DNA from 3 places in the Streptomyces coelicoflavus genome. Region 1 is predicted to be linked to each of the others. Evidence: riboswitches for the same ligand, from Rfam matches in the RefSeq annotation. Region 1 holds a riboswitch; each other region holds the start of a gene.
The links. A riboswitch is a leader RNA that binds a small molecule or an ion and turns the genes downstream of it on or off. The one in region 1 is predicted to bind thiamine pyrophosphate.
Positions count from the first base shown of each region.

Region 2: linked by a shared signal. The riboswitch ahead of OHA99_RS10070 (thiamine ABC transporter substrate binding subunit) and the one ahead of thiO (glycine oxidase ThiO) in region 1 are both predicted to bind thiamine pyrophosphate.
Region 3: linked by a shared signal. The riboswitch ahead of thiC (phosphomethylpyrimidine synthase ThiC) and the one ahead of thiO (glycine oxidase ThiO) in region 1 are both predicted to bind thiamine pyrophosphate.

Region 1 covers NZ_CP108218.1:6,136,780-6,146,514, forward strand. Annotated here, with positions in the region: gene OHA99_RS27485 (deoxyribonuclease IV) at 1-604, opposite strand, end outside; gene pknB (Stk1 family PASTA domain-containing Ser/Thr kinase) at 639-2,591, opposite strand; gene OHA99_RS27495 (thiazole synthase) at 2,814-3,608, opposite strand; gene thiS (sulfur carrier protein ThiS) at 3,611-3,811, opposite strand; gene thiO (glycine oxidase ThiO) at 3,808-5,034, opposite strand; TPP riboswitch at 5,032-5,143, opposite strand; gene OHA99_RS27510 (hypothetical protein) at 5,196-5,546, shown strand; gene OHA99_RS27515 (FAD-dependent oxidoreductase) at 5,579-6,856, shown strand; gene OHA99_RS27520 (Rv2175c family DNA-binding protein) at 6,898-7,263, shown strand; gene thiE (thiamine phosphate synthase) at 7,522-8,193, shown strand; gene metF (methylenetetrahydrofolate reductase [NAD(P)H]) at 8,327-9,250, shown strand; gene OHA99_RS27535 (hypothetical protein) at 9,307-9,735, shown strand, end outside.
Region 2 covers NZ_CP108218.1:2,330,469-2,340,203, reverse strand. Annotated here, with positions in the region: gene frr (ribosome recycling factor) at 1-3, shown strand, start outside; gene OHA99_RS10080 (phosphatidate cytidylyltransferase) at 3-1,178, shown strand; gene rlmN (23S rRNA (adenine(2503)-C(2))-methyltransferase RlmN) at 1,353-2,465, shown strand; TPP riboswitch at 2,504-2,609, shown strand; gene OHA99_RS10070 (thiamine ABC transporter substrate binding subunit) at 2,689-3,777, shown strand; gene OHA99_RS10065 (ABC transporter permease) at 3,753-5,459, shown strand; gene OHA99_RS10060 (ABC transporter ATP-binding protein) at 5,462-6,490, shown strand; gene OHA99_RS10055 (maleylpyruvate isomerase family mycothiol-dependent enzyme) at 6,515-7,315, shown strand; gene OHA99_RS10050 (LAETG motif-containing sortase-dependent surface protein) at 7,377-8,087, opposite strand; gene OHA99_RS10045 (LOG family protein) at 8,244-9,428, opposite strand; gene OHA99_RS10040 (VOC family protein) at 9,455-9,735, opposite strand, start outside.
Region 3 covers NZ_CP108218.1:4,285,450-4,295,184, forward strand. Annotated here, with positions in the region: gene OHA99_RS18925 (DUF5326 family protein) at 27-239, shown strand; gene OHA99_RS18930 (IclR family transcriptional regulator) at 558-1,283, shown strand; gene OHA99_RS18935 (SsgA family sporulation/cell division regulator) at 1,384-1,821, shown strand; gene OHA99_RS18940 (YibE/F family protein) at 1,870-3,495, opposite strand; TPP riboswitch at 3,567-3,756, shown strand; gene thiC (phosphomethylpyrimidine synthase ThiC) at 3,749-5,572, shown strand; gene OHA99_RS18950 (hypothetical protein) at 5,633-6,199, opposite strand; gene OHA99_RS18955 (VWA domain-containing protein) at 6,433-7,905, shown strand; gene OHA99_RS18960 (hypothetical protein) at 7,930-8,802, opposite strand; gene sppA (Ser/Thr/Tyr protein phosphatase SppA) at 8,985-9,735, opposite strand, start outside.

The DNA.
Region 1 (9,735 bases):
CCAGGCACACGCCCAGCTTCGGATGGGCGTCCAGCGCCTCGAAGTACGGCCCGAAGTCCCAGGTCCGCGAGCACAGGGAGGCGCCCTGCCCCGCCGTCGACTCCAGCAGCAGGTACGGGTCGTCGTCGTGGGTCAGCTCGTCGAGCAGGGGAAGCATGTGCTCCCGCACCTGCTTCAGCGCCACCGACCGGTCCCGTCCGCCGGTGGCGCTCCCGGTGTGCACGACCACGCCGAGCGCCCCGATGGCCCGCCCGCGCCGCAGCGAGTGCCGCAGCGACTCCACCGACCGCTCCACCGTCGCCTCGGTGTGCGAACCGAAGTTGATCAGGTACGGGGCGTGCACGTACGCCGGGATTGACCCGGCCGCGCAGGCCTCGCGGAAGGCCTCGTCCTGCTTCGGGTTGCCGGCCGGGGTGGCCCAGCCGCGCGGGTTGGCGACGAAGACCTGCACGGTCTCCGCCCGCAGCTCACGGGCGTAGGACAGCCCCACGGAGTGCAGTCCGCCGGCCACCGGGACGTGGCCGCCGACGGGGTTGCGGGGGAGGCCGGTCCGGACGGCGGGTGACGGGGCCGTGGGGGAGGGGGTGGACTGTTGACTCTTCACCCATCCAGGGTGTCATGCGGCCGGCGGTGCCCCGTCACCTGATGGTGATCTTGATGGTGGACCCCTCGGGAGCCGTGTCCCCGCCGTCCACGGACTGCTTCTTGACGGTGTCGCCGAACAGCCCGAGCAGCCCGCGGTCCTCGTCCACGTCGAAGCCCGCGTCCTCGAGCTTCCGCTTGGCGTCGTCCACGCTGTCGCCGACCACGTCCGGGACCTCGATCATCCGGGGGCCCTTGGACAGCGTGAGCGTCACCGTGTCGCCCTCGGCCGCCCGGCCGCCCGGGTCCGGCGTCTGCCGGGCCACCCGGCCGCTGTCGTAGTCCGAGTTCACCCGCCCCTCGGCGACCTTCACCTTCAGGCCGGCCTCCGTCAGCTCGGCCTTCGCGTCCTCCAGGTCGTCGCCGGTGACGTCCGGGACGTCGACCGGGCTGCCCTTGCTGACCACCAGGGCGACCGCGGAACCCGCGCGCACCGTGGTGCCCGATCCGGGCTTGGTGGAGATCACGAAGCCCTTGGCCACCTCGCCGCTGAACGCCCGGGTCACCATGCCGGGCTCCAGCCCCTCGTCCTCCAGCAGCGTCCGTGCCTTGTCCAGCCGGTATCCCGACACGTCCGGCAGCTTCACGGTGTCGGGGCCGTCGGAGACCGTGAGCGACACCGAGTCGTTCTTCCGGATGCGGTCGCCCACCCCGGGGTCGGTGCTGATGACCTTGCCGCGCTCCACGGTGTCGCTGTAGGCGTGCTTCACCTTGCCGACGTCGAGACCGGCGTCGTCCAGCCGGTCCCGGGCCTGCGCCTCGGTCTTGGACAGCAGCGGCGGCACCTTGGTGAACTGGCCGGAGTTGATGTACCAGACGCCCGTGCCGACCCCGAGCACCAGCAGGACGGCCACCACGATCGCCAGCGGACCGCGGCGCGGGCGCGGCAGGCGGGAGCGGGGCGGGGCCGGCGGGGGAGCCGTCAGCCGGCTGGTGCGGTGGACGCCGTCCGCGGGGAAGCCGCCGTGCGCGCCGTCGCCCTCGTCCTCGTTGACGGGCAGCGGACGGGGCATCGTCAGGGCGCGCGGGATCACGCTCGTGCGGTCCTCGGCGTTGTCGTGCTCCGCGGCGAGCGCCTGCGGCGGCGCCGCGTCCAGCTGGTCCGCGCTCAGTGCCTCGCGCGCCTCGCGGGCCCGCGCGAGCAGCGCCACGGCGTCGTGCGGCCGGATCTCCGGGTTGCGCGCCGTGGCGGCGGCGACCAGCTCGTCCAGCTCGAACGCCATCCCCGGCACGGCGGCCGACGGCGGCGGCACGTCCTCGTGCAGATGCTTGTAGAGCACCGCGGCGGGCGAGTCGCCGTCGTGCGGCTTGTCGCCGGTCAGCATCTCGTACAGCAGGACGCCGCACGCGTACACGTCGACCCTGGGGTCGGCGGTGCCGTGCTCGATCTGCTCGGGCGCCAGGTAGGAGACGGTGCCGAGGACGGCGCCGGTGGTGCTGGTCACGGTGTTCACGGCGCGGACCAGGCCGAAGTCGGCGACCTTGACCCGGCCGTCGTCCCCTATCAGCACGTTCTCCGGCTTCATGTCCCGGTGCACGAAGCCCGCCCGGTGCGCGGCACCGAGCGCGGCGAGGACCGGCTCCAGGATGTCCAGCGCGGCCCGCGGCCTGAGCGCCCCGCGCTCGCGCAGCACGTCCCGCAGGGTGCAGCCCGCGATGTACTCCATCGCCAGGTAGACGTACGCCCCCTCGGCCCCCTGGTCGAAGACCTGGACGACATTGGGGTGGTCGAGCCGGGCCACCGACTTGGCCTCGCGGATGAACCGCTCGACGAAGGTGGCGTCGGTCGCGAGTGTCGGGTGCATCACCTTCAGCGCGAGCACGCGGTCCAGGCGGGTGTCCACGGCCCGGTAGACCGTGGCCATCCCGCCGACCGCGATCCGCGCCTCGACGCGGTACCGGCCGTCGAGCACCTGCCCGACGAGAGGGTCCTGAAGGGTCGTGTCCACGCAGGCGAGTCTACGAGCCGCCACCGACACCCCACGTCGCCGAGCGGATTCGGGCCGGTACTGAAGCGCATCTGTGACGTACATGGCTGCGGGCAGTCGTGCCTCCCCCAGTGCCTGAACGGCCTGGGAGGTACCCCCCAGGGCGGCACGGGTGGGCCCAGCGGCACCCCGCTACGCCGGGCTGCGTGCCCACCCCCCCCGGGCCCTCTGCGACGCCGGTGCCTAGAAGGCGGGTCGCTCCGGATCCAGCACCGCCAGGCCCTCCGCAGGAGACGACGCCTCGGCGAAGTGCCGCCGGGGAATCCGCCCCGCCCGCCGCGCCAACCGCCCCGCCTCCACCGCGGAGCGCATCGCGGAAGCCATCAGCACCGGCTCCTGCGCCCGCGTCACCGCCGAGGCGAGCATCACACCCGCACACCCCAGCTCCATCGCCAGCGCCACGTCCGACGCCGTACCGGCCCCCGCGTCCAGGATCACCGGCACGCGCGCGTGCTCCACGATCAGCTGGAAGTTGTGCGGGTTGCGGATCCCGAGCCCGGACCCGATCGGCGAGCCCAGCGGCATGACCGCCGCACACCCGACGTCCTCCAGCTTCCGCGCGAGCACCGGGTCGTCGTTCGTGTACGGCAGCACCGTGAAGCCGTCGTCGACCAGCGTCTCCGCCGCGTCCAGCAACTCGACCGGGTCCGGCAGCAGCGTGCGCTCGTCGGCGATGACCTCCAGCTTGACCAGGTCCGTACCGAGCGCCTCCCGCGCCAGCCGCGCGGTGAGGACGGCCTCCCCGGCGGTGAAACAACCGGCCGTGTTCGGCAGCACGCGGATGCCGAGCCGCTCCAGCACGGACAGCACGGAGCCGTGCACCGAGGCGTTCACCCGCCGCATCGCGACGGTCGTCAGCTCCGTCCCGGAGGCCACCAGCGCGCGCTCCAGCACGTCCAGGCTGGGCGCCCCGCCCGTACCCATGATCAGGCGGGACCCGTACGACGTACCGCCGAGGACGAAGGGATCGTCGGCCATGGTCAGCCTCCTTGGACAGCGGTGAGGACCTCGACGCGGTCGCCCTCGGCCAGCGTGGTGGCGGCCCACCGCGCGCGCGGGACGACGGTTTCGTTGAGGGCGGCGGCCACTCCGGACGGTGCCGCGGTGAGCGTGCCCACCAGCGCGTCCAGGGCCGTGCCGGGAGCCACCTCGTGAGGCTCGCCGTTGACGGAGATGTTCATGCGGGCTGCTCCGAGAGGTGCGGGAGTGGTGAAAGCGCGGCGTCGGCGCCGAAGCGGCGCGGGGTGAAGGGGCGGGCCTCGGCCGGCAGCTCCCCGGTGGTCAGCGCGTGCGCCATGACGTCGCCGGTGACGGGGGTGAGCAGGACGCCGTTGCGGTAGTGGCCGGTGGCCAGCAGCAGGCCGTCCAGAGCGGTCGGGCCGAGCAGCGGGGCGTTGTCCGGGGAGCCCGGGCGCAGACCCGCGCGGGTCTCCGTCAGCGGCAGTTCCGTGATGCCGGGAACCAGCTCGTGGGCGTCGCGCAGCAACTCGTAGACGCCGCCCGCGGTGACCGTCGTGTCCCAGCCCAGCTCCTCGCTGGTGGCGCCGACGACCAGCTCGCCGCTCTCCCGGGGCACCAGGTAGACGTGGTTGCCGCGCACCACGGCGCGCACGGTCCGGTTCAGCAGCGGTCCGTGCGCCCCCGGCATCGTCAGCCGCAGCACCTGCCCCTTCACGGGCCGCACCGGCGGCAGTACGGCCTCCGGCACGCCCGCGAGCCGCCCGCTCAGGCTGCCCCCGGCCAGCACCACCCGCCCGGCCTCCAGCACGGTCCCGTCGGCCGTGACGACGCCCGTGGCCCGCTCGCCGCCGCGCCCGACGCCGAGCCGGGCGGCCCACACCCGGTGGAAGACGACGCCCGCCCGTTCGCAGGCGGTCACCAGCGCGCGGGCGAGGCGGCGGGGGTCGATCTGGTGGTCGCCGTCCACCCGGAGCCCCCCGCGCACGCCCGGCGCGAGCATCGGCTCCAGACGCCGGCACTCGCGCCCCGACAGCCACTCCGACTCCAGGCCGCAGCGCTGCTGGAGTGCGTGCAGCTCGCGCAGGTGGGCGCGGTCGTCGGCGTCCAGCGCGACGGCGAGTGTGCCGCAGCGCCGGTACCCGAGGTCCTGGCCGGTCGCCTCGGTCAGCTCGGCCGCGAACTCCGGGTAGCGGCGGGCCGAGGCGAGGTTCAGCGCGAGCAGCGTCTCCTCGCCGTAGTGCAGCTCCGTCACGGCGGCCAGCATCCCGGCCGCCACCTGGGCCGCGCCGCCGCCCGGCTCGGGGTCCACGAGGGCGGTGACCAGCCCGCACCGCGCGGCTCGCCAGGCGGTGACGAGCCCGACGATCCCGCCGCCGACGACGAGGACGTCGGGTGCTCGAGACGTACGAGGCGTGTGCGGAGGCGTGTGTGGTGGAGACGACATGGGCGTCCAGCCCCTCCCTTCGCCGGCATGACCCGGATCAGGTTCGTACGGTCGGAGGCCGCCAGCCTCCCTCTCAGCCCGGTGCGTCCGGGCTCCCGCGAGTGCCTTACGTTGGCCACCCTAGCCCGCAGAGCTGCGCACCTGTAAGGGAGCCCGTACCCATGGCCCGTTCGGTCGACGGTCTCGTCCTCGCCCCCGTCGCCGACCAGGCGCCCGGTCAGGTGGGCGCCCGCACCCGGTTCACCTACCACGAGCAGGACGGCGCCGTGTGGGCCGAGTACGCGGGCGGCGACATCGTCCGCGGTCGGCTGGTGGGCACCCGGGAGGGCGACCGCCTCGACTTCCGGTACGTGCAGCTGGGGACCGACGGCAGCACGTCGTCGGGGCACTGCGTGTCGGTCGTCGTGGACCTGCCGGACGGGCGGGTGCGCCTGGACGAGACCTGGGAGTGGGAGTCGCGGCCGGGCAGCGGTACGAGCGTTGTGGAGCAGCTCACCGAGCACGGGCACTGACCGGCGGAACGCCGGGTGTCTATGGTGATCAGGTGAGCGAGCAGACGCGGGAACGGGGACAGGGGCCGGCGGCGGACGCGGAACGCCGGGTGGTCGTGGTGGGCGCCGGGATGGCGGGCGTGCAGACCGCGGTCGCCCTGCGGGAACAGGGCTTCACCGGCCCGGTGACCCTGATCGGCGCGGAGCCGCACCAGCCGTACGACCGCCCCCCGCTCTCCAAGGCCGTCCTGCTCGGCACCGCCGAGGGCTCCGCCTTCGACGTCGACTTCGAGGCCCTCGGCATCACCCTGCGGCTGGGCTGCGAGGCCCTGGGCGTCCGCCCCGGCGACCACGTCCTGGACACCTCCGAGGGACCCGTGCCGTACGACCGCCTCGTCCTGGCGACCGGTGCCGAGCCGGTCCGGCTCCCCGGCGCCGACGGCGTGCCCGGCGTGCACCTGCTGCGCACCCTGGACGACGCCGAACGGCTGCGCCCGGTGCTGGCCCGGCAGCACGACGTCGTGGTCGTGGGCGCGGGCTGGATCGGCGCCGAGTTCGCCACCGCCGCGCGCGAGGCGGGCTGCGCGGTGACCGTGGTGGAGGCCGCCGACCGGCCGCTGGCCGACGCGCTGCCCGCCGAGGTGGCCGCGCCGATGACCGCCTGGTACGCCGACGCGGGCGCCGAACTGCGCACCCGCGCGCGCGTGGAGCGCGTCGAGCCGGGTGGACCGGGCGAGCCCGCCCGGGTCCTCCTGGACGACGGCACCCGGCTGCCCGCCGGCGCGGTCGTCGTCGGCATCGGCGCCCGCCCGGCCACCGGCTGGCTCGCCGGCTCCGGCATCGCCCTCGGCGCGCACGGCGAGGTCCTGGCCGACGACCGCCTGCGCACCTCCGCGCCGGACGTCCACGCGGTGGGCGACTGCGCCTCCTTCCCGTCCGCCCGCTACGGCGAGCGGCTGCTGGTGCACCACTGGGACAACGCCCTCCAGGGACCGCGCACGGTCGCCGCCGACATCGTCGGCACCCCGGGCGGCGAGGACCCGGCGGCCTACGACCCGGTGCCGTACTTCTGGTCCGAGCAGTTCGGCCGCTTCGTCCAGTACGCCGGTCACCACACGGCCGCCGACACCACCCTGTGGCGCGGCGATCCCGCGAGCCCGGCCTGGACGGTCTGCTGGCTGCGCGAGGGCCGCCTGGTCGCCCTGCTGGCGGTGGGCCGTCCCCGCGACCTGGCGCAGGGCAAGCGTCTGATCCAGGCGGGTACGGCGATGGACCCGGACCTGCTGGCCGACCCGGCGAAGCCGCTGAAGGCGGCGACGGCGGCGGCGTAGTCCGGTTTCCGAGTGTCAGTGCCAGGTGGCAGGCTGGGGGCGTGACCGAGATTGACGCAAAGACCGATGCTCTCGTGCCCGCCTGGCTCACCGTTCCCGACATCGCCGAGATGCTCGGCGTCGAGGTGACCCGGGTACGCCAGCTGATCAAGGAAGGCCAGCTCATCGCCGTCCGCCGCGGTGAGAACCGCGCGCTGCACGTCCCCGCGGCCTTCATCGACGAGGACAAGGTCGTCAAGGGCCTGGTCGGGACCCTGACGCTGCTGCGGGACGACGGCTTCACGGCCGAGGAGATGCTGGAGTGGCTCTTCACGCCGGACCCGAGCCTGCCCGGCACCCCCGCCCAGGCGCTGACCGAGAACCGCGGTACGGAGGTGAAGCGCCGCGCCCAGGCGCTCGCCGTCTGACCCGCCGCATCGTTGATCCGCGGCATCGCTGAATCGCCGCGTCGCTGATCTGCGGCACCGCTGATCTGCGGCATCGCTGATCCGCCGCGTCGCCGATCCGCGGCACCGGCGACCCGCCGCGTCGCCGATCCGCGATCCGCCGCACCGCCCGGCGTACGAGCCGCGGACCACGGCCCGGGAGAGGCCCGGTCCGCGGCCCGTATGCCAGAATCGCGCGGCCCGTCGTGGGCCCACGCCATCGAACCGGGGGACACCCGCATGCCCGACACCGCTCCGACCACCGCCCGCGCCCGGCTCGCCGACGCCCGGCTCTACCTGTGCACGGACGCCCGCCGCAGCCAGGGCGACCTGCCCGAGTTCCTGGACGCCGTGCTGGCCGGCGGGGTCGACATCGTGCAGTTGCGGGACAAGGGCATGGAGGCGGCCGAGGAACTGGAGCACCTGAAGGTCTTCGCCGACGCCTGCGCCCGCCACGGCAAGCTCCTCGCGGTCAACGACCGGGCGGACGTCGCGCACGCCGCCCGCGCCGACGTGCTGCACCTCGGCCAGGGCGACCTCCCGGTGCCCGCCGCCCGGGCGATCCTCGGCGACGACGTCCTCGTCGGCCGCTCCACGCACGCCGAGTCCGAGGCCGCCGCGGCCGCCGTCCAGCACGGCGTGGACTACTTCTGCACCGGTCCGTGCTGGCCGACCCCCACCAAGCCGGGCCGGCACGCCCCCGGCCTCGACCTGGTCCGGTACACGGCGGCGCTGGGCACCGACCGCCCCTGGTTCGCGATCGGCGGCATCGACCTCGGCAACCTCGACGAGGTGCTGGACGCCGGCGCCCGGCGCGTGGTCGTCGTCCGCGCGATCACCGCCGCCGACGACCCGGGTGCGGCGGCGGCCGAGTTCACCAAGCGCCTGCGACAGGCCCCGGCGCGGGGATAGCCGCACCTCGCAGGGCGTCGAGGGGCTTCGCCGCAGGCGAGCAGGTGTCCAAAAGATGGACAACAACTAGACAATATGGACAAATATCCCGCATCCGGTTGGGTGACCGCCGCGCCCTGGCTAACCTGCCGGTATGGCCCTCGGAACCGCAAGCACGAGGACTGATCGCGCCCGCACGGTGCGCGACATCCTCGCCACCGGCAAGACGACGTACTCGTTCGAGTTCTCCGCGCCGAAGACGCCCAAGGGCGAGAAGAACCTGTGGAGCGCGCTGAGGCGGGTCGAGGCCGTGGCCCCGGACTTCGTCTCCGTGACCTACGGCGCCGGCGGCTCCACGCGCGCGGGCACGGTCCGGGAGACCGAGCAGATCGTCGCCGACACCACGCTGACCCCCGTGGCGCACCTCACCGCCGTCGACCACTCCGTCGCCGAGTTGCGCAACATCATCGGCCAGTACGCCGACGCGGGGATCCGCAACATGCTCGCCGTGCGCGGCGACCCGCCCGGCGACCCGAACGCCGACTGGATCGCGCACCCCGAGGGACTGACGTACGCCGCCGAACTGGTCCGGCTCATCAAGGAGTCGGGTGACTTCTGCGTCGGCGTCGCGGCCTTCCCCGAGATGCACCCGCGTTCCGCCGCCTGGGACACGGACGTGGCGCACTTCGTCGACAAGTGCCGGGCCGGCGCCGACTACGCGGTCACGCAGATGTTCTTCCAGCCCGACTCCTACTTCCGCCTGCGCGACCGGGTCGCCGCGGCCGGCTGCGACACCCCGGTCATCCCCGAGGTCATGCCGGTGACCAGTGTGAAGATGCTGGAGAGGTTGCCGAAGCTCAGCAACGCCTCGTTCCCCGCGGAGCTGAAAGAGCGGATCCTCGCCGTCAAGGACGATCCGGCGGCGGTACGCTCGATCGGGATCGAGTTCGCCACGGAGTTCTGCGCGCGGCTGCTGGCCGAGGGTGTGCCCGGACTGCACTTCATCACGCTCAACAACTCCACGGCGACGCTGGAAATCTACGAGAACCTGGGCCTGCACCACCCACCGCGGGCCTAGACCGGCCGCACGTATTTGCGACACACTGCGTAACGGCCACTGGGAGAGGGGCGTACATGGGCTGGACGGTCCTCTACATCGCGTTCGGCGTCGTCGCGCTGTGGCTGCTCGGCGAGGTGCTGTTGCAGTACAAGGCGCGGCTGCGCTGGCGGCTGCTCGCCTTCGGCGGCTTCGTCGGCGTCGTGGCCGGCGTGCTGATGTCCAACGTGCTGGTCATCGGTGTCGGCGCCGCCGCCTTCGCGGTCGGCCAGACCTACGTCACCCTGTCGTTCCGCCGCGGCTTCGAGGCGGGCTGGGCGGTCAACGCCCCGGTGAGCCTGGTCGGCAAGCGCGGGCGTCCCGAACGGGGCCGCCAGGAACCGACGTTGGAGGTCTCCGGGCTCGAACGCGCCGAAGGCGGCCAGGAGCACCACGACGACTACGACGAGCGCGCCCAGGGCCACGCCCCGGGCCAGGACGACCCGTCGTACGCGGCCGACGACCAC
Region 2 (9,735 bases), 3.8 Mb from region 1:
TGATGAACGACTCTTCCTGGGGAGCGCCGCCACAAGCCGGGTACTGGGGGCCGTCCGACCAGGGACCCGTCCGGGGCGCCGCCCCGGCGGGTCCCGCGTACGATGCGCACTACGCGCAGCAGACTCGCCCCATGCCCATCGTGCCCGACGTACCCGAACACGGCGGAGACCAGGACGACGACCAGGGGACCGCTCGGCCGGGCGGTCCCCTGTTCCGGGACGAGCCGTTCCACGACCAGCCCGGTCGCGACGAGCCGTACCGCGACCAGAATCCGTCGGCGCAGCCGTATGCGGCGGTGCCGCAGAATCCGGAGCCCATGCCCGACGCCCCGCAGCCGGCGCAGCCCCAGCCGCCGCAGAAGAAGAGCGCGGGGCGCGACCTGGGGGCCGCGATAGGGGTCGGTGTCGGCCTCGGTGTGGTGATCATCGCGTCGCTGTTCGTCGTCAAGGCCGTCTTCGTCGGTGTGGTCGTGATCGCCGTCGTGGTGGGCCTGTGGGAACTGACCAAGCGTCTGGAGGAGCGCAAGGGCATCAAGGCGCCCCTCGTGCCGCTCGCCATCGGCGGTGCGGCGATGGTGGTCGCCGGTTACGCGCGGGGCGCCGAGGGGGCGTGGATCGCCATGGCCCTCACGGCCCTCGCGGTCCTCGTCTGGCGGATGACGGAGCCGCCCGAGGGCTACCTCAAGGACGTCACCGCGGGCCTGTTCGCAGCCTTCTACGTGCCGTTCCTGGCCACGTTCGTCACCATGATGCTGGCGGCGGACGACGGCGCCTGGCGCGTTCTGGTCTTCCTGATACTGACGGTCGTCAGCGACACCGGGGCCTACGCCGTCGGCTGGCGCTTCGGCAGGAAGAAGCTCGCCCCGCGCATCAGCCCCGGCAAGACCCGTGAGGGTCTGCTGGGAGCGGTGGCGTTCGCGATGGCGGCGGGCGCGCTGTGCGTGCAGTTCCTGATCGAGGACGGTACCTGGTGGCAGGGCCTGCTGCTCGGCCTCGCGGTCGCGGTCAGCGCCACCCTGGGCGACCTCGGCGAGTCCATGATCAAGCGCGACCTCGGCATCAAGGACATGGGCACGCTCCTGCCGGGTCACGGCGGCATCATGGACCGCCTGGACAGTCTGCTGCCGACGGCACCGGTGGTGTGGTTGCTGCTGGTGATCTTCGTAGGGTCGGGTTGACAGCCATCCGGTAGCATGGGAAGGGCCTGCGGCATCTGCTGCGGGCCTTTCCGTGTATCCCCGCCGATGCGGGGGTGTTCCAGTGAGGTCTCCTGGCTTCGGCATGGCCCTGCCGTTGTCCCCGCGGACGCGGGGGGTTGCCACAGGCCCGCCGTCATGAGGAGTTGTCCGACCGTGGCCCGTCCAGCCCCCGGTGAGCTCACCTTCGCCGCACCCCGCGGAGCGAAGCGGCCGCCGCGGCACCTTGCCGACCTCACGCCCGCCGAGCGCAAGGAGGCTGTCGCCGCGATCGGCGAGAAGCCGTTCCGCGCGAAGCAGCTCTCGCAGCACTACTTCGCGCGGTACGCGCACGACCCCGAGCAGTGGACCGACATCCCCGCAGGCTCGCGCCAGGGGTTGCGGGAGGCACTGCTGCCCGAGCTGATGACGGTCGTACGGCACCTGTCGACCGACCAGGGGACCACGCGCAAGACGCTGTGGAAGCTGTTCGACGGGACGCTGGTCGAGTCCGTCCTCATGCGCTACCCGGACCGGGTGACCATGTGCATCAGCTCCCAGGCGGGCTGCGGGATGAACTGCCCGTTCTGCGCCACCGGCCAGGCCGGTCTCGACCGCAACCTGTCGACCGCCGAGATCGTGCACCAGATCGTGGACGGGATGCGGGCGCTCAGGGATGGCGAGGTCCCCGGAGGCCCCGCCCGGCTCAGCAACATCGTGTTCATGGGCATGGGCGAGCCCCTCGCCAACTACAACCGGGTCGTGGGCGCCATCCGCCGGCTCACCGACCCCGAGCCGGACGGACTGGGGCTCTCCCAGCGCGGGATCACCGTCTCCACGGTCGGTCTCGTCCCCGCGATCCACCGCTTCACCGGCGAGGGCTTCAAGTGCCGCCTCGCCATCTCCCTTCACGCCCCCGACGACGAGCTGCGCGACACCCTCGTCCCCGTCAACACGCGGTGGCAGGTGCGCGAGGTGCTGGACGCCGGGTTCGAGTACGCGGCGAAGTCCGGGCGCCGGCTGTCCATCGAGTACGCCCTGATCCGCGACATCAACGACCAGGCCTGGCGCGGTGACCGTCTCGGGCGGCTGCTCAAGGGCAGGCCCGTGCACGTGAACCTGATCCCGCTCAACCCCACGCCCGGCTCCAAGTGGACCGCGTCCCGGCCCGAGGACGAGAAGGCGTTCGTGGAGGCGATCGCGGCGCACGGTGTGCCGGTGACGATCCGGGACACCCGCGGGCAGGAGATCGACGGGGCGTGTGGTCAGCTCGCCGCGAGCGAGCGGTAACCTGACCGGCGGAAGTACGTCAGCACAGTCACATCTTCATATTCCGACAGGGGAGCGCCACAGCGCTGAGAGTGCGGCACCGGCCGCAGACCCTCCGAACCTGGCCCAGGTCATTCTGGGTAGGGAGATCGGTCACCACTCGAGCTGTTGCGCCCTGCCCGGGACCCTCGCCAGGGGTTCCGGGCGGGGCCGCGTCTTCTCCTGGTCACCCAGGAGGAATTCAGTGAGCATCACCAAGAAGGTCAGTGTCCTGGCCGTCGGTCTCGGCATGGTCGGCACCCTGGCCGCCTGCGGATCGTCGTCCGACGACGCCGGGAGCGGCTCCGGCGGCGCCAAGACCGTCACCCTGGTCAGCCACGACTCGTGGGCCGCGTCCAAGGACGTGATCGCCGCCTTCGAGAAGGAGTCCGGCTACAAGGTCAAGGTCCTGGAGGACGGCGACGCCGGGCAGGCCGTCAACAAGGCCGTCCTCACCAAGGACAACCCGCAGGGCGACGTCTTCTTCGGCGTCGACAACACCCTGCTGTCCCGCGCCCTCGACAACGGCCTGTTCCAGCCGTACAAGGCGAAGGGCTCCGACCAGGTCCGGCCCGAGTACCGGACCGACGGAGACAAGCACCGGGTCACGCCCGTCGATACGGGCGACATCTGCGTCAACTACGACAAGGCCTACTTCAGCGAGCACGAGCTGACCCCGCCCAAGTCCTTCGACGACCTCGTCAAGCCCGAGTACAAGGACCTGCTCGTCACCGAGAACGCGGGCAGCTCCTCACCGGGGCTCGGGTTCCTGCTCGGCACCGCCGCCCAGTACGGCGACGGGGGCTGGGAGGGCTACTGGAAGAAGCTCAAGGCGAACGGCGTCAAGGTCGTCGACAGCTGGGAGCAGGCCTACAACGAGGAGTTCTCCGGCTCGTCCGGCGGCAAGAAGGCGGGGGGCGACCGTCCGCTCGTCGTCTCCTACGCCTCCTCCCCGCCGGCCGAGGTCATCTACGCCGACCCGCAGCCGGACACCGCCCCCACGGGCGTCGCCGACGGCACCTGCTTCCGGCAGGTCGAGTACGCGGGCCTGCTCAGCAACGCCAAGAACCCCGCGGGCGGCAAGGCGCTCCTCGACTTCCTGCTGAGCAAGAGGTTCCAGGAGGACATGCCGCTGAACATGTTCGTCTACCCGGTGCGGGAGGGCGCGCGGATCCCCGAGGCGTTCACGAAGTTCGGGCCGCAGGCGAAGGACCCGCAGACCCTGGACCCGGCGAAGATCGCCGACAACCGCGACCAGTGGGTCAAGTCGTGGACCTCGCTCGTACTGAAGTGAGCCTGGAGGGCGAGCAGACGGTGAAATCGGCGGTGAAGCCGACGGGCACCGCGCGCGGGAGCGCGGTGCGGCTCGGCCTCATGGCCGGGCCCGTCGCGTTCTTCGCGGTGTTCTTCGCCTACCCCGTCGCCGCCATCGTCGCGCGCGGCCTGAAGGTGGACGGAGTCTGGCAGCTCGGCCGGATCGGGGACGTGCTGGCGCAGTCCGACGTGCGGCACGTCCTGTGGTTCACCACCTGGCAGGCGCTGGCGTCCACCGCGCTCACCCTGCTGATCGCCCTGCCCGGCGCCTACGTCTTCGCCCGCTTCGACTTCCCCGGCAAGCAGGTCCTGCGGGCCGTGGTGACCGTGCCGTTCGTGCTGCCGACGGTCGTCGTCGGCACGGCGTTCCTGGCCCTGGTCGGGCGCGGCGGGCTGCTGGACGAACTGTGGGGCCTGCGCCTGGACACCACGGTGTGGGCGATCCTGCTCGCGCACGTCTTCTTCAACTACGCCGTCGTCGTCCGCACCGTCGGCGGCCTCTGGGCGCAGCTCGATCCGCGCCAGGAGGAGGCCGCGCGGATGCTGGGCGCCTCGCGCCTGCGGGCCTGGCGGCAGGTGACGCTGCCCGCGCTGGCGCCCGCCGTGGCCGCCGCCGCGCTGATGGTCTTCCTGTTCACCTTCACCTCCTTCGGCGTCGTCCAGATCCTCGGCGGGCCCACCTTCTCCACCCTCGAGGTGGAGATCTACCGCCAGACCTCGCAGGTCTTCGACCTGTCCACGGCCGCCGTGCTGACGCTGATCCAGTTCGCGGCCGTCGCCGCCGTCCTCGCCGTGCACGCCTGGACGGTACGCCGGCGCGAGAGCGCCCTGCGGCTCGTGGACGCGGCCACGACCGCGCGCCGGCCGCGCGGAGCCGGGCAGTGGACGCTGCTCGCCGGTGTCCTGAGCGTCATCGCCGTCCTGCTGGTGCTGCCGCTGGCGGTACTGGTCCAGCGGTCGCTGGGCGCGTCCGGCTTCGGCTACTACCGGGCACTGACCCGCGAGGACGGCGGCGCCTTCCTCGTCCCGCCGATCGAGGCGATCGGCAACTCCCTCCAGTACGCCGCCACCGCCACCGCCATCGCCGTGGTCGTCGGCGCGCTGGCCGCGACCGCCCTCACCCGGCGCGACGCGGGCCGCTTCGTGCGCGGATTCGACGCGCTGCTGATGCTGCCGCTCGGAGTGTCGGCCGTGACGGTCGGCTTCGGCTTCCTGATCGCGCTGGACGAACCCCCGCTGGACCTCAGGTCGTCCTGGATCCTGGTGCCGCTCGCGCAGGCGCTGGTGGGCGTCCCGTTCGTCGTACGGACCATGCTGCCGGTGCTGCGGGCGGTGGACGGGCGGCTGCGGGAGGCGGCGGCGGTGCTGGGCGCGTCGCCGTGGCGGGTGTGGCGCGAGGTGGACCTGCCGATGGTGCGGCGGGCGCTGCTGGTGGCGGCCGGGTTCGCCTTCGCGGTGTCGCTCGGGGAGTTCGGGGCCACCGTGTTCATCGCGCGGCCCGACAACCCGACGCTGCCGGTGGCCGTGGCGCGGCTCCTCGGCCGGCCCGGGGACATGAACTACGGCCAGGCGATGGCCCTTTCGACCATTCTGATGCTGGTGTGCGCGGTGGCCCTGGTGGTGCTGGAGCGGCTGCGGACCGACCGGAGCGGGGAGTTCTAGACATGCCGCCCAGCCTGTTGAGCCTGGAAGGCGCGACCGTCCGCTTCGGCGGACGGCCCGTGCTCGACGACGTCGACCTGGGGGTCGCCGAGCACGAGGTGGTGTGCGTGCTCGGGCCCAGCGGCAGCGGCAAGTCGACGCTGCTGCGGGCGGTCGCCGGGCTCCAGCCGCTGGACGCCGGCCGGGTGACGCTCGACGGGCGGGACCAGACCGGGGTGCCCGCGCACCGGCGCGAGGTCGGGCTGATGTTCCAGGACCACCAGTTGTTCCCGCAGCGGGACGTGGCCGGCAACATCGCCTTCGGGCCGCGGATGCGCGGCGCGTCCCGGACGGAGCAGCAGGCCCGGGTGGCGGAGTTGCTGGAGCTGGTCGGGCTGCCCGGTGCTGCCCGACGGTCCGTCGCCGCGCTCTCCGGCGGTGAGCAGCAGCGGGTGGCCCTGGCCCGCGCCCTCGCGCCCCGGCCCCGGCTGCTGATGCTGGACGAGCCGCTCGGCCAGCTCGACCGCTCGCTGCGGGAGCGCCTCGTGGTGGAACTGCGGGAGCTGTTCGGCCGGCTGGGCACCACGGTGCTGGCCGTGACGCACGACCAGGGCGAGGCGTTCGCGCTCGCCGACCGGGTCGTGGTGATGCGGGACGGGCGGATCGCCCAGTCGGGAACGCCGTTGGAGGTGTGGCAGCGTCCGGCGGACGCCTTCGTGGCCCGTTTCCTCGGCTTCGAGAACGTGGCCGAGGCGTCCGTCGCCGGGCAGGCCGCCGACACCCCCTGGGGCAAGGTGCCGGTCCCCGAGGACGCCCCGCAGGGCACGCGCACGGTGCTCGTGCGGCCGGCCGGAGTCCGTGTCGTCCCCGCCGACGAGGGCCTGCGCTGCACGGTCACCGCCCGTACCTTCCGCGGTACGCACGTCGCCGTGCACCTCCAGCCGGAGGACGCGCCCCGCCTGGAGGCGGCCTGCGCGCTGCGGGAGGCGCCGGAGGTCGGGGACGCGGTCGGCGTGGAGTTCGACGTGGCCGAAACGGTGGTGCTCGGGTGATCGTTCCGTTCGTAGGGTGAGCGCATGACACTCCTCGCGCACGAGCGGTACTGCGACGAAATCGTCCACCAGGTGGGCCGGCTCGGGGCCGTGGTCACGTCCGGTGCGGATCTGTCCGCCACCGTGCCGACCTGCCCCGACTGGACCCTGGAGGAGCTGGTACGGCACGTGGGCCGGGCCCTGCGCTGGACCGGCCTGATCGTCGGCACCCGCGCCGAGGAGGAAGTCCCGACGGACCGGGTGCCGGGCAGCGAGGGGCCCGCGGCGACCGGGGACGCGGCGGCGCTGGGGGCGTGGCTGGCGGAGTCCGGCGAGGTGGTCGTCGGTGCGCTGCGGGAGGCCGGACCGGACGCGCGCGCGTGGTCGTGGGCCGGCGTCGACACGGCGGGATTCTGGGCGCGGCGGATGACCCACGAGCTCGTCGTCCACGGAGCGGACGCGGTACTGGCGGCCGGTCTGCCCCTTCAGCCCGTCGCGCCCGACGTGGCGGCCGACGCGGTCGACGAGTGGCTGGACATCGTGCGGTTCGTGCAGCGGGTGCTCCCGGGCATGGCGGCGAAGGAGCTGCGCTCCCCGGGCAGCAGCATCCACCTGCACGCCACCGACGCCCCGGCCGAGCTGAACGCCGAGTGGCTGGTCGAGCTGCCCGACGAGGGCATCACCTGGCGCCGCGGCCACGAGAAGGCGACCGTGGCGCTGCGCGGCCCGCTCACGGCCGTACTGCTGTCCTTCTACGGCCGGCTGCCGCTGGACGCCCCGGGACTCGAGGTGCTCGGTGACCGCAAGCTGCTCGAACTCTGGCTGGAAAAGGCGACGTTCGGCTGACACGACGGTGGCCCGCCCCTGGACGGGACGGGCCACCGCTGTGTGAACCGGTGCGTGGGCGTCAGCGGTTGCTGTTGGCTCCGCGACGGCGCAGGCCGAAGAAGACGGCGCCGCCACCGACGACGACCAGGGCCGCCGCGACACCGGCGATCATGCCGGTGTTGGAGTTGGCACCGGTCTCGGCGAGGTTGGACTCACCGGCCGCCGGGGACGGGGCGTTGTCGCCCGGCGCGGCCGCCGGCGCGCTGCTCTCCGGCTGCGACGGCGCGGGGGCCGACGTGGACGGCTCGGGCACCGGGGACTCCGTCTCGTCGGACGGGGTCGAGGAGCTCTCCGACGGGGTCGGAGTCGGGGACGGGGTGTCCTCGGTCTTGCAGGGGGTCGACGGGGTCTTGACGTCCGGCTTGATGTCCTCGTCGACGTACCGGTCGGCCTTGACGTGGACGCGGTACTCCGTGTTCGGCTGCCAGTCCACGGGGAAGGAGACGGTGGTGCCTTCCTTGGAGCCCTTGACCGTCTGCTGGCCGACCTGCTTGTCGCCGTCCTTGAGGTAGACGGTGATGGTGGCGGGAATGCCGGCGGGGTCCACGTCGGTGACGGTGATGACACCGTTGTCGCCGTCGCACTGGGCTTCGGCGGAGAACTCGCTGATGTTGCAGGCGAGGGCGGATCCGGAGGCGCTGAGCGCCAGGGCCGCGGAGGCGGCGACGACGCCGAGGGCGCGGACGCCACGGCGGGATGCCGTACGGCTGATTATGGACAGGACTGCCACGTTTGTCCTTTACGGGAGCGCGGATGCGGGGGGTGGTGGGCGTGCCGACACTCGATGACGCGGCATCAGCACACCCATGAGCCCCACTGGTCTATAAGCGGGGCGTAAGAAGTGTCAACGCATATGCCGGACAGGGGCGTTGACTTTGCCGTCTTATTAACCGCCGACACGTTTCAGCGCCTCGGGAGCCTCATCGATCCGGCCAACCAGTGCGATTCGAGACTCCATCGCCCGGCCCTTCGCGAGGGACCGCAGCAGCGGCCACGCCGGGAGGGTCCCGGTCCAGTGCTCCCGGTCCACGAGCACCATGGGAGTGGGCTCGCCGCGCGACTCGTAGTAGTTCGGCGTGGCGCTGTCGAAGATCTCCTGCAAGGTGCCGGCCGCACCCGGCAGGAACACCACACCCGCCGTGGAGCGGGCCAGCAGGCCGTCCTCGCGGGTGGCGTTGGCGAAGTACTTGGCGATGTGCGCGGCGAAGGCGTTGGGTGGTTCGTGGCCGTAGAACCAGGTCGGGATGCCGATCGAGGCGCCGCCGTCCGGCCAGCGCTCCCGCACCTCGAACGCGGACCGCGCCCAGTCGCCGATCGACGGCGCGAACGACGGGACCTTGGCGAGCAGCGTCAGGGCGTCGTCCAGCATCGCGTCGTCGAACGGGGCGGCGTACGCGCCGAGGTTGGCCGCCTCCATCGCGCCCGGGCCGCCGCCCGTGGCCACCATGAGCCCGGTGCGGGCCAGTTCGCGGCCCAGGCGGGCGGCGCCCGCGTACTCCGCGGTGCCGCGGGCCATGGCGTGGCCGCCCATGACACCCACCACCCGGGCGCCGGCGACGAGTTCGTCCAGGGCGTCCGAGACGGCGTCGTCGTGGACGGCGCGCAGCATCGAGGCGAACACGTCGCCGTCGGCCTTCGTCTGCTGGAACCATGCGTACGCGAGGGCGTCCGGTGTCGCCTCGTAGCCCTCGGCGAGGTGGGCGTACAACTCGTCGGGGGAGTAGACGTGTCCCCGGTACGGGTCGAAGGGGAGGCCCGGTATGGGCGGGAAGACCAGGGCGCCGACGGAGCGCACCCGGGCGGCCGCCGCCGGGGACATCGGGCAGCCGAGGAAGACGGCGCCCGTGGCGTCGGCGGCGAGCAGGGCGTCCGTACGGTCCGTCAGGTCGACGGCCTGGACGCGGTGGTGGGCGAGAGAGCCGGGCGCCGAGACGACGCGGTCGAACTCGACGAGGCTCTCGATCTCCCGGTCGTGGGAGGCGTGGTGGGACTGGAACTGCGACAGTGACGGTGACCCGTGCGGTGACCGGGCCTTGCGCTGGGCGGGTGTCTGATCGGATGTCGGATCCACCCGCCCATGCTAGGCACGCGCCCGGATCAGCCCTCGACCGCCGCCGGGTCCATCCACACGACCTCGAAGGTGTGGCCGTCGACGTCGTCGAAGGCCCGGCCGTACATGAAGCCGTGGTCCTGGGTCTCGCCGGAGACCGAGCCGCCTGCCGCGACCGCCTTGTCCACCAGCTCGTCGACCTTCTCGCGGCTCTCGGCGCTCAGCGCGATCAGCACCTCGCTGGACTTCGTCGAGTCCGCGATCTCCTTCTTCGTGAACTCGCGGTACTTCTGCGGCGTGTGCACCATCACGACGATGGTGTCGCTCA
Region 3 (9,735 bases), 1.9 Mb from region 1:
ACTCCCCGAAGGTGAGGGCAAGGGCGATGCGAGAGATCTTCACGGGACTGCCGTGGTGGGTGAAGTGGATCGCGGTGCCGGTCATCGCCCTGGTCGTGTTCGGCGGGCTGATCGCCAGCGTGGTCGGGTTCGTGATCGGACTGCTGTTCAAGCTGCTGGTCTTCGTCGCGCTCGTCGGCGGACTGATCTACGTCGTACGCAAGTTCATGTCGAGCTCGTCTTCGCGCAGCGACTGGTGAGCGGGGTGGGGCACCGGTGGTGGTAACAGGAACCACCGGTTCCCTCGGCCGGGGGAAGTTTCCCGGGCGAGCCGTCGGTGAGCGGTGACCAGCGGTTAGAGTCCGGAACTCCACGCGGGGGCGACCTCGCGAACGGCGTACACCCCCACCCGTGTTCTCCGCACGGGCTGCCACCTCGCGTTCCGGGAGTGACCCTTGGCCACGGCTGACACCGCATTCGCTCAGCTGCACGCCCTTCCCGTGCAGCCCCGCTCGACGCCTCGGACATCCCCCGCGCCACCCGCTGCCGACCCGCCCTCCGCCACCCTGATCGGCTCGGTGCAGCGGGCGATGCGCCTGCTCGAGTGTGTTGCCGAGCACGAGTACGGGGCCCCCGCCAAACAACTGGCCCGTGAGACGGGGCTGGCGCTGCCCACGGCGTACCACCTGCTGCGCACTCTGGTGCACGAGGGCTACCTGCGCCGGGACAAGGGACTGTTCTTCCTCGGCGAGGCCGCCGAGCGGCTGAGCGGCAGCGGAGCCGAGCAGAAACGTCGCAGCACGGTCGTCGACACCATGGCGCGCTGGCGGGACGCCATCGGCGTCCCCGTGTACTACGCCATGTACCGGGACGGCGAGATCGAGGTCATGTGCGTCTCCGACACCCCGGGCAATCCGGCGGTCGAGGAATGGGCGGACTTCCGGGAGACGGGGCACGCCCACGCCATCGGGCAGTGCCTGCTGTCCCAGTTGGACGAGGACGCCCGCCGTGACCACCTGGACCGCTATCCGGTGCAGCCGGTCACGCCGTACACGGTGCGTGACGGACACAGCCTGCTGAAACGGCTGGAACGCATGCGCCGGATGACGCCGGTGACCGAGCGCCAGGAGTACGCGCTCGGCACGGTCTGCGCGGCGATCCCGATCACCGTCGGCACCACGGCCGCGACGATGGCCATCTCACTGCCCCTCCACCAGGCGGGCCGGTTGCTGCCCGCGGTACAGCGTTTGCAGAACGAAGTGGGTCGCCGTCTGGGTTCGCTCGCGCTCTCTATCAGTATCTGAAAACTCACTCCTTGTGATCTGGTGTGTACGTTGAGCAAGATGCCACCAGTGTTAGAGGTTTGATTCCCGGACAGTCGACGGCGAATGACGGGGTAGGCGAATGGGCGAGTCCGTACAGGCAGAGGTCATGATGAGCTTTCTCGTGTCCGAGGAGCTCTCGTTCCGCATCCCGGTGGAGCTGCGGTACGAGACCCGTGATCCCTATGCCGTACGACTGACCTTCCACCTGCCCGGAGACGCGCCGGTGACCTGGGCCTTCGGCCGGGAGCTGCTGGTCGACGGGGTGGGCGGGCCGTGCGGCGACGGTGACGTGCGCATCGCGCCGGTCGATCCCGAGCCGCTGGCCGAGGTGCTGATCCGTCTTCAGGTCGGCAGCGATCAGGCGCTGTTCCGCTCCTCGGCCGCGCCCCTCGTGGCCTTTCTCGACCGCACCGACAAGCTGGTGCCCCTCGGTCAGGAGGGCGCGCTCGCCGACTTCGACAGTCACCTCGACGAGGCCCTGGACCGCATCCTGGCGGAGGAACAGAGCGCGGGCTGAACCGTTCCGGCACGCCTGCGGCGCCGGCGTAACGCTTCGCCCCACGCGTCAGCGCTTACGGCGACGTCCCCGCCCGCTCCGTGCGGGCGCCGCCGCGGTGGTTGCCGCCCCCGCGGCCCGGGCCGGCCGGTCCGCCGACACGACCAGGGCGGCGAGCGCCGTGGTGACCGGTACGGAGGCCACCAGGCCGATCGAGCCGACCAACGTACGCACGATCTCCTCGGCGACCAGCTCGCTGTTGGCGACCGTCCCCACCCCGCTCTGTGCGATCGAGAACAGCAGCAGCAGGGGCAGCGCGGCGCCCGCGTAGGCGAGCACCAGTGTGTTCACGACCGAGGCGATGTGGTCGCGGCCGATGCGGATGCCCGCGCGGTACAGGCCGCGCCAGCCCATCGTCGGGTTGGCCTCGTGGAGCTCCCAGACCGCCGAGGTCTGGGTGACGGTCACGTCGTCGAGGACACCGAGCGAACCGATGATGACCCCGGCGAGCAGCAGACCGCTCATGTCGATGGACGGATACAGGCCGTGGATGAGGCCCGTGTTGTCGTCCGTGTTGCCGGTGAGCGCGGCCCAGCCGATGAACAGCGACCCCAGCACGCCGATCAGCAACAACGAGATCAACGTACCGAGCACCGCCACGGAGGTGCGGGCGGACAGCCCATGGCACAGGTACAGGGCGATCAGCATGATGGCGCTGGATCCGACCACGGCCACGACCAGGGGGTTCGAACCCTGCAGGATCGCGGGCAGGATGAAGAAGTTCAGCAGCAGGAAGCTGAGGGCCAGCGAGATCAGCGCCATGAGGCCGCGCAGTCGTCCGACGACCACGACGGCGAGGGCGAAGATGCCGGCGAGCAGCGCCAGGGGGAGCCGACGGTTGATGTCGGTCACCGAGTACTGAAGGTCCTCGGGCGCGGAGGGTTCGTAGGCGACCACCACCTTCTGCCCCTCGTGCAGCTGCCGGGACTGGTCCGGCTGCACGATCTCGTCGAACGTACGGCCCTTGTCGTCGCCGGTGTCGACGCGGATGGTGGCCCGCTTGCACTCGCCCTTCGCCTGCTGCACCGCGGAGGAACCCTCGGCGGTGGACGTGTCGCCGGTAGGGGTGGCGCCCGAGCCGTTGACCGCCTGGCAGCTCAGCTCGACCACCTTGGTGACGGTGGCCTGCTGTGTCTGCCGGTCGAAGCCGACGCCGGTGCGCTCGTGGGACGGCGCACCGCCCGGCCACAGCACCGCGAGCCCGACCAGCACGGCCGCGGCGAAAGGAATCAGGACCGCCGCGATGACCTTCCGCAGGTGCCGGGAGACGGGTGCCGCGGGCCCGTGACCGTGCGAGTGCCCGTGTCCGCCGCCCGTGCCGTGTGCGCCCCCTGAGCCGTGCCCGCCGCCCGCGCCGTGCCCGCCGCCCGCGCCGTGCCCGCCGCCCGCGCCGTGCCCGCCGCCCGCGCCGTGCCCGCCGCCCGCGCCGTGCCCGCCGCCCTCCGCGCCGCCGTGCCCGTCCCCCGCACCGCTGTCGTGGCTCCCGGTGCGGCCGTGACCAGCCTCGGGTCCGCCGTCGCTCGCGCCGTGAGTGACGACGGGGACATGGCCGGTTGTACGACCGTCGCCCTCTTCGGCGTTCGGTCCGCGGCGGGGCCGGCGCGGTGGAAAAGACGGGGGCTGCGGTGTGGTCACCGCCCGATCATCGCAAGAACGAAGGGGGCCCTCTGGTCACCGCGCCCGAATGGGCGCTAGCGTGGAGGCACCTTTGTACACGCGGGAGCTCGGAGCACCGGGCTGAGAGGGCGCTGACCTCCGTCCCAGCGATGTTTCACGGGAAACGTCACCGAAGCCGAGTGACGAATCCCACGAAGCACCGTCGGACGGAAGCCGCTGCGTCGACCGCCGAACCTGTTACCGGGTAATGCCGGCGTAGGGAGTAGGTCTCATGACCATCAAGGACGCACGCACGCCTGCCTCCACGCAGAACCCCGCCCAGGCGGACACCGCGGACGCCGCGGAGCACACGGAGGCCGGGAAGTCCGTCGGCTGGCACAAGGCGTACGTCGAGGGCTCGCGCCCCGACCTGCGGGTGCCGGTCCGTCAGGTGCACCTCACCAACGGGCAGTCGGTCACGCTGTACGACACCTCGGGCCCGTACACCGATCCGCTCGTCGACACCGATGTCCGCAGGGGGCTTGCGCCGCTGCGGGAGAACTGGATCATCGCTCGCGGCGACACCGAGGAGTACGCGGGCCGCCCCGTCCGTCCCGAGGACGACGGAATCAAGCACACCTCGCCGCGCGGCGGGCTGCGCAACCTCGACGCCGTCTTCCCCGGCCGGCCGCGTCAGCCGCGCCGGGGCCGGAACGGCGCGGCGGTCACGCAGCTCGCGTACGCACGAAGGGGCGAGGTCACCCCGGAGATGGAGTACGTGGCCGTCCGGGAGAACGTCTCGCCGGAAGTGGTCCGCGAGGAGATCGCCGCGGGGCGTGCCGTACTGCCCGCCAACGTCAACCATCCCGAGATCGAGCCGATGATCATCGGCAAGCGGTTCCTGGTGAAGGTCAACGCCAACATCGGCAACTCGGCGGTGACGTCCTCCATCGAGGAGGAGGTCGACAAGATGACCTGGGCGACCCGGTGGGGCGCCGACACGGTCATGGACCTCTCCACCGGCCGCAACATCCACACCACCCGCGAGTGGGTCCTGCGCAACTCCCCCGTCCCCATCGGCACCGTGCCGCTCTACCAGGCCCTGGAGAAGGTCGACGGCCGGGCCGAGGAACTGACCTGGGAGATCTACAAGGACACCGTGATCGAACAGGCCGAACAGGGCGTGGACTACATGACGGTCCACGCGGGTGTGCGCCTTCCGTACGTACCGCTGACCGCGAACCGCAAGACCGGCATCGTCTCGCGCGGCGGCTCGATCATGGCGGCGTGGTGCCTGGCGCACCACAAGGAGTCGTTCCTGTACGAGAACTTCGAGGAGCTCTGCGAGATCCTCGCCGCCTACGACGTCACGTACTCCCTCGGCGACGGCCTGCGGCCGGGGTCGATCGCGGACGCCAACGACGAGGCGCAGTTCGCCGAGTTGCGCACCCTCGGGGAACTCAACCGGATCGCCAAGCGTTGCAACGTACAGACCATGATCGAGGGCCCGGGCCATGTCCCGATGCACAAGATCAAGGAGAACATCGACCTTCAGCAGGAGATCTGCGATGAAGCTCCGTTCTATACGCTCGGCCCGCTGACGACGGACGTCGCGCCGGCGTACGACCACATCACCTCCGGCATCGGTGCCGCGATGATCGCCTGGTGGGGCACGGCCATGCTCTGCTACGTCACGCCCAAGGAACACCTGGGCCTGCCCAACCGTGACGACGTCAAGACCGGCGTCATCACCTACAAGATCGCCGCCCATGCCGCCGACCTCGCCAAGGGTCACCCAGGTGCGCAGGAGTGGGACGACGCGCTGTCGGACGCCCGGTTCGAGTTCCGGTGGGAGGACCAGTTCAACCTGGCCCTCGACCCGGACACGGCGCGGGAGTTCCACGACGAGACCCTGCCGGCCGAGCCCGCCAAGACGGCGCACTTCTGCTCCATGTGCGGACCCAAGTTCTGCTCGATGAAGATCAGCAGGAGCATCACAGAACAGTTCGGCGGCGACGCGGGCGCCACCCCTGAGGAGATCCGGGCCGGAATGCTGGAGAAGTCCAAGGAGTTCGCGGCCGCCGGCAACCGCGTCTACCTGCCGCTGGCGGACTGACCCGGGCGGATACGGCCGGCCGATGTCCACGGGAACGTCGGCCGGCCGCTGAACCCGTGATCAGGGCTGCTGAGCGTCCCGTAGCCGTTGTACCTGCCGACTGATCAGTTCGGTGGGGAACGACAGGTCTGCGCCCACGCTCAGCTCGGAGAACGTGGCGATGGTGTTCCCCGTGCGTACCACGATGAACTGCTCGTTGCGGTCCCCCAACGGGTCCGTCTCCACAGGACTGATCTCCCGGAAGGCCAGTGCTTCTTCGCCGACCTGTGGCGGTGTCTCCGTCCGCACGGTCACCTTGAACGGTCCGACGTAGCCCTCGCCCTCGTAGGACCGGCAGGTGGTGAGGGCCTGCCTGAGTTCCGCGAAGCGCTGTTCGGCCTCGTCTCCCTCATAGGAGGCGAGTGTCGAGTTGCCGCCCATGATGTTCTTCTTCCAGTTGAAGATCTGGAAGACGTGAGCGAACGACCCCTCGCCGCTGCGGACGTCGACGAGTGGCTGGCAGGCAGGTACGGATATGGGCGGGAAGGAGCGTTCGCTGCCCTCCGGCGGGGGCCCCTGTACCGAGAGGGGCTCGTGGGCCTGTGGGACCTCTCCGTCCTTGAAGGCCAGGTCCTTGAGCTGCGCCAACGTCAGAGGCTCCGCCCGGGCCCTGGCCGAAGAGGTGGTGGGCGACACCTCGGCGGCCTCCGGCTCCTGAGCCGTGGCACACCCCGACGCCAGGGCCACTCCGATGACGGTTGCCGCGGCTCTTGTCGTCAGCCGTGTCGTACGCGCTTGCATGAGTCCCCCGGACAGGCGTGGATGCGAAGTCGACGCCAGTGTCGCAGGCAGTCGGTGGCCCTGCTCGGCAGACTGGAGGCATGACAGCCACCTCACTGAGCAAGGGTGCCAACGTCGCCGTCGACTCTCCCGCGGTACGCGTCGTACTCGTGTGGTCCGCAGGGTCGGGCGTCCCCGAGGTCGACGCATCGGCGCTGCTGCTCGCGTCGGACGGACGGGTGCGGGACGACGGTGACTTCGTCTTCTACAACCAGCCTCGCCACACGTCCGGCGCGGTGCGGCACCTGGGCAAGCGGAGTGCCCCCGGCGGCGACGCGGGCGGCACGAGCGATGCCGTCGAGGTCGATCTGCGTTCGGTGGAGCCGGCCGTCGAGCGCATCGTCCTGTGTGCCTCGGCGGACGGCGGGACGTTCGGCCGGGTTCCGGGGCTGTCGCTGCGGCTGCTGGACACCGGGACGGGCACCGAACTGGCCCGGTTCGACATCACGGCCGGGCCGGAGACCGCTCTGGTCGGCGGCGAGTTGTACCGGCGCCAGGGCAAGTGGAAGTTCCGCGCGGTCGGACAGGGGTACGCCACCGGACTCGCGGGGCTGGCCACGGACTTCGGCATCACCGTGGACGACGCTCCCCCGACGGAGGCTCCCACCCCGGCCCCCGGCCCGTCGGCCCCCGCGGCTGCTCCGGCCTCCACGGCTCCCCCGGCGTCCGCACCACCCGCGGCGTCCGCGCCACCGCCGGTACCCTCCGCGCCGCCCATTCCGCCGAGCGCGGCGCCGGCCGCCCCCGGGCCCCGCCTCGCCAAGGGCGAGGAACGCCTCCCCGTGGACATGCGCAAGCGGCTGTCCCTGCGCAAGGAGCAGGTCGCGGTGAGCCTGAGCAAGCACGGGGCGGCCGGGGTCACCGCGCGCGTCGTCCTCGTCCTGGACGCCTCCGGGTCCATGGCCGCCCTCTACTCCAAGGGCGTCGTCGCGGACGTCGTGGAGCGGATGGCCGCCGTCGCCGCGCAGTTGGACGACGACGGGGAGATGCAGGCGTGGACCTTCGCCTCGAACCCGGCGCGCCTGCCCGACCTGCGTCTGGGCGAGCTGCCCGAATGGCTGCGGCTGCACGTCCGCGTGGGAGAGATCAGCCTGTTCCGGCGAGGCCGGAAGAAGGGCCTGCACCCCGAGCAGGTCGACATGCGGGCGGTCGGCATCCAGAACGAGGAGCAGAAGGTGATCGCCGAGGTCCGCGCGTTCGTGCGGGACGCCCCGGCACCGGTTCCGACCCTGGTGCTGTTCTTCTCCGACGGCGGTGTCTACCGCAACGCCGAGATCGAGCGGGAGCTGCGGGAGGCCGTGGAGGAACCCGTCTTCTGGCAGTTCGTCGGGCTCGGGCGCGCCGGCTACGGGGTGCTGGAGCGTTTCGACACCCTGCCGGGCCGCCGCGTCGACAACGTCGGCTTCTTCGCCGTCGACGACATCGGCACCGTACCGGACCCGGAGTTGTACGACCGTCTGCTGTCCGAGTTCCCGTCGTGGATCACTGCCGCCGGCCGGGCGGGCATCCTCTGAGTCACTGCCCGCCCGTGCCGGTGGCTACTCGGGCCGGTGTTCCGGGCCACCGAAGTCCGGGCTGCTGTAGTCCGGACTCGAGTAGCTCGGACGCGAACCGGCGTCGGATCCCCCGTCGGGGCTGCTGAAGCCGGGGCGGCCGTAGCCGAGGTGCGGCATGCGACTGCTGCTCGGGGCGGCCGGCCCCGCGCGGTGCAGCGCCGCCGCGCCCGGGTCGCCGAGCGCGTCCCGCAGGAAGGGCACGATGCCGCGTTCCAGCAGGGCCTCGTGCCAGGCGTCCCTGGCCCGGGCCACCTCCTCGTCGCGCGCGGTGTAGAAGGCGGACTCGGCGGAGGGGCGGTTGCGCAGTGCGGTCAGCAGCAGTCCCACGGCGGCGACGAGGATCGCCACCGCGGTGACGGCGCCGAACACCCACCCCGTGGTGAGCATGGTCTGCGCGAAGGCCTGCCCGGGGTCGAGCATCTTCAGGAGGTAGCCGACCAGGAGGAAGATCGCCGCGGCGGTGCCGGCCAGGACCGGCGCCAGGACGGCGACGACGGCGACGGCCCCCGCACCGGTCGCCTCCGCCATCTCGCCCATGGTGGCGGCGAGTCCCCCCGCGCCCGTGCCCTGCTCCTGGGAGCCGGATCCGCGCGTGGCGGTCGACGGGTCCGACGGCGCCGGGTGGCGCAGTTCGTCGCGGACCTTCACGTAGTGCTGGTACTCGGTCGTGGCCGCCGCCGTGATGAGGGCGGAGGCGTTGAGTGCCATGGTGCGCAGCTGTTCGGAGTTGAGCCGCTGACCGACGGCGGCCAGTTCCGGGCGGTGTGGTGCGGAGCGCAGCGCCTCGTCGAGGATCCGCTCGTACTCTTGGCGGTCCTCGTTCGACAGGTACTGCGGAACGCTGTTCATGTGCATCCCCCGATGCTCCGTAGGGCTTGGGGCTCGCATGCCAACGAGCCGTCGGGCAGAAACGGAGGGGAGCCTGCTACGGATAAGCCGATGGTAGAGCGGTGACGGTGGAGGGTGACAGGGGGTTTCCAGAAATTGGGTGCCGCCCGGTACGGACGGCACTCCCGGAAATCCCGGCCGGTGAAGGGTCAGACCCCCAGCGGGAGTTGCTGGACCAGCAGCTTTCCGGCCATGGTCACACCGCCGTCCATCGCGATGGCCAGGCCGTCCGCGTAGACGTGCGGGCCCTCGACGACCGTACGGGTGTCGTCCTCGCCGTCCTCGGAGCCGACTTCGCCCAGCAGATAGGGGATGGGGCTGTGGCCGTGAACGATCCGGGTGCCGCCGTACGTATCGAGCAGTGAGCGCACGGCGTCGGCGCCGCCCTCGTCGCGGAAGGAGAAGCGCTTGGTGAACTTGCGGAACAGGTCCCACACCTCCTCCGCGTCGTTGCGCGTGAGCGTCTCGCGGACGGTGTCGTTGACCTCTTCGATGGAGCGGCCGTAGTCGAGATAGGTGGTGGCGTCCGAGTGGACCAGGAGGTGTTCGTCGACCTCCTCCATGGCGTCGAGTCGGGCCATCCACTGCAGGTGGTGGTCCTGCAAACGGTCCATGTCCGTCTTCTGGCCGCCGTTCAGCAGCCAGGCGGCCTGGAAGGTGGCGGTGCCCGCGCCGGAGTTGACGGGGGTGTCGCCGAACCGCTTGGCGCCGAGCAGCAGCAGTTCGTGGTTGCCCATCAGCGCCTTGCAGTAGCCACCGGCCGCGGCGGCCTCGGCGGACAGCCGCATCACCAGGTCGATGACGCCGATGCCGTCCGGTCCGCGGTCGGTGAAGTCACCGAGGAACCACAGCCGGGAGGTGCCCGCGCACCACTGGCCGGCGTCGTCGACGAGGCCCTTC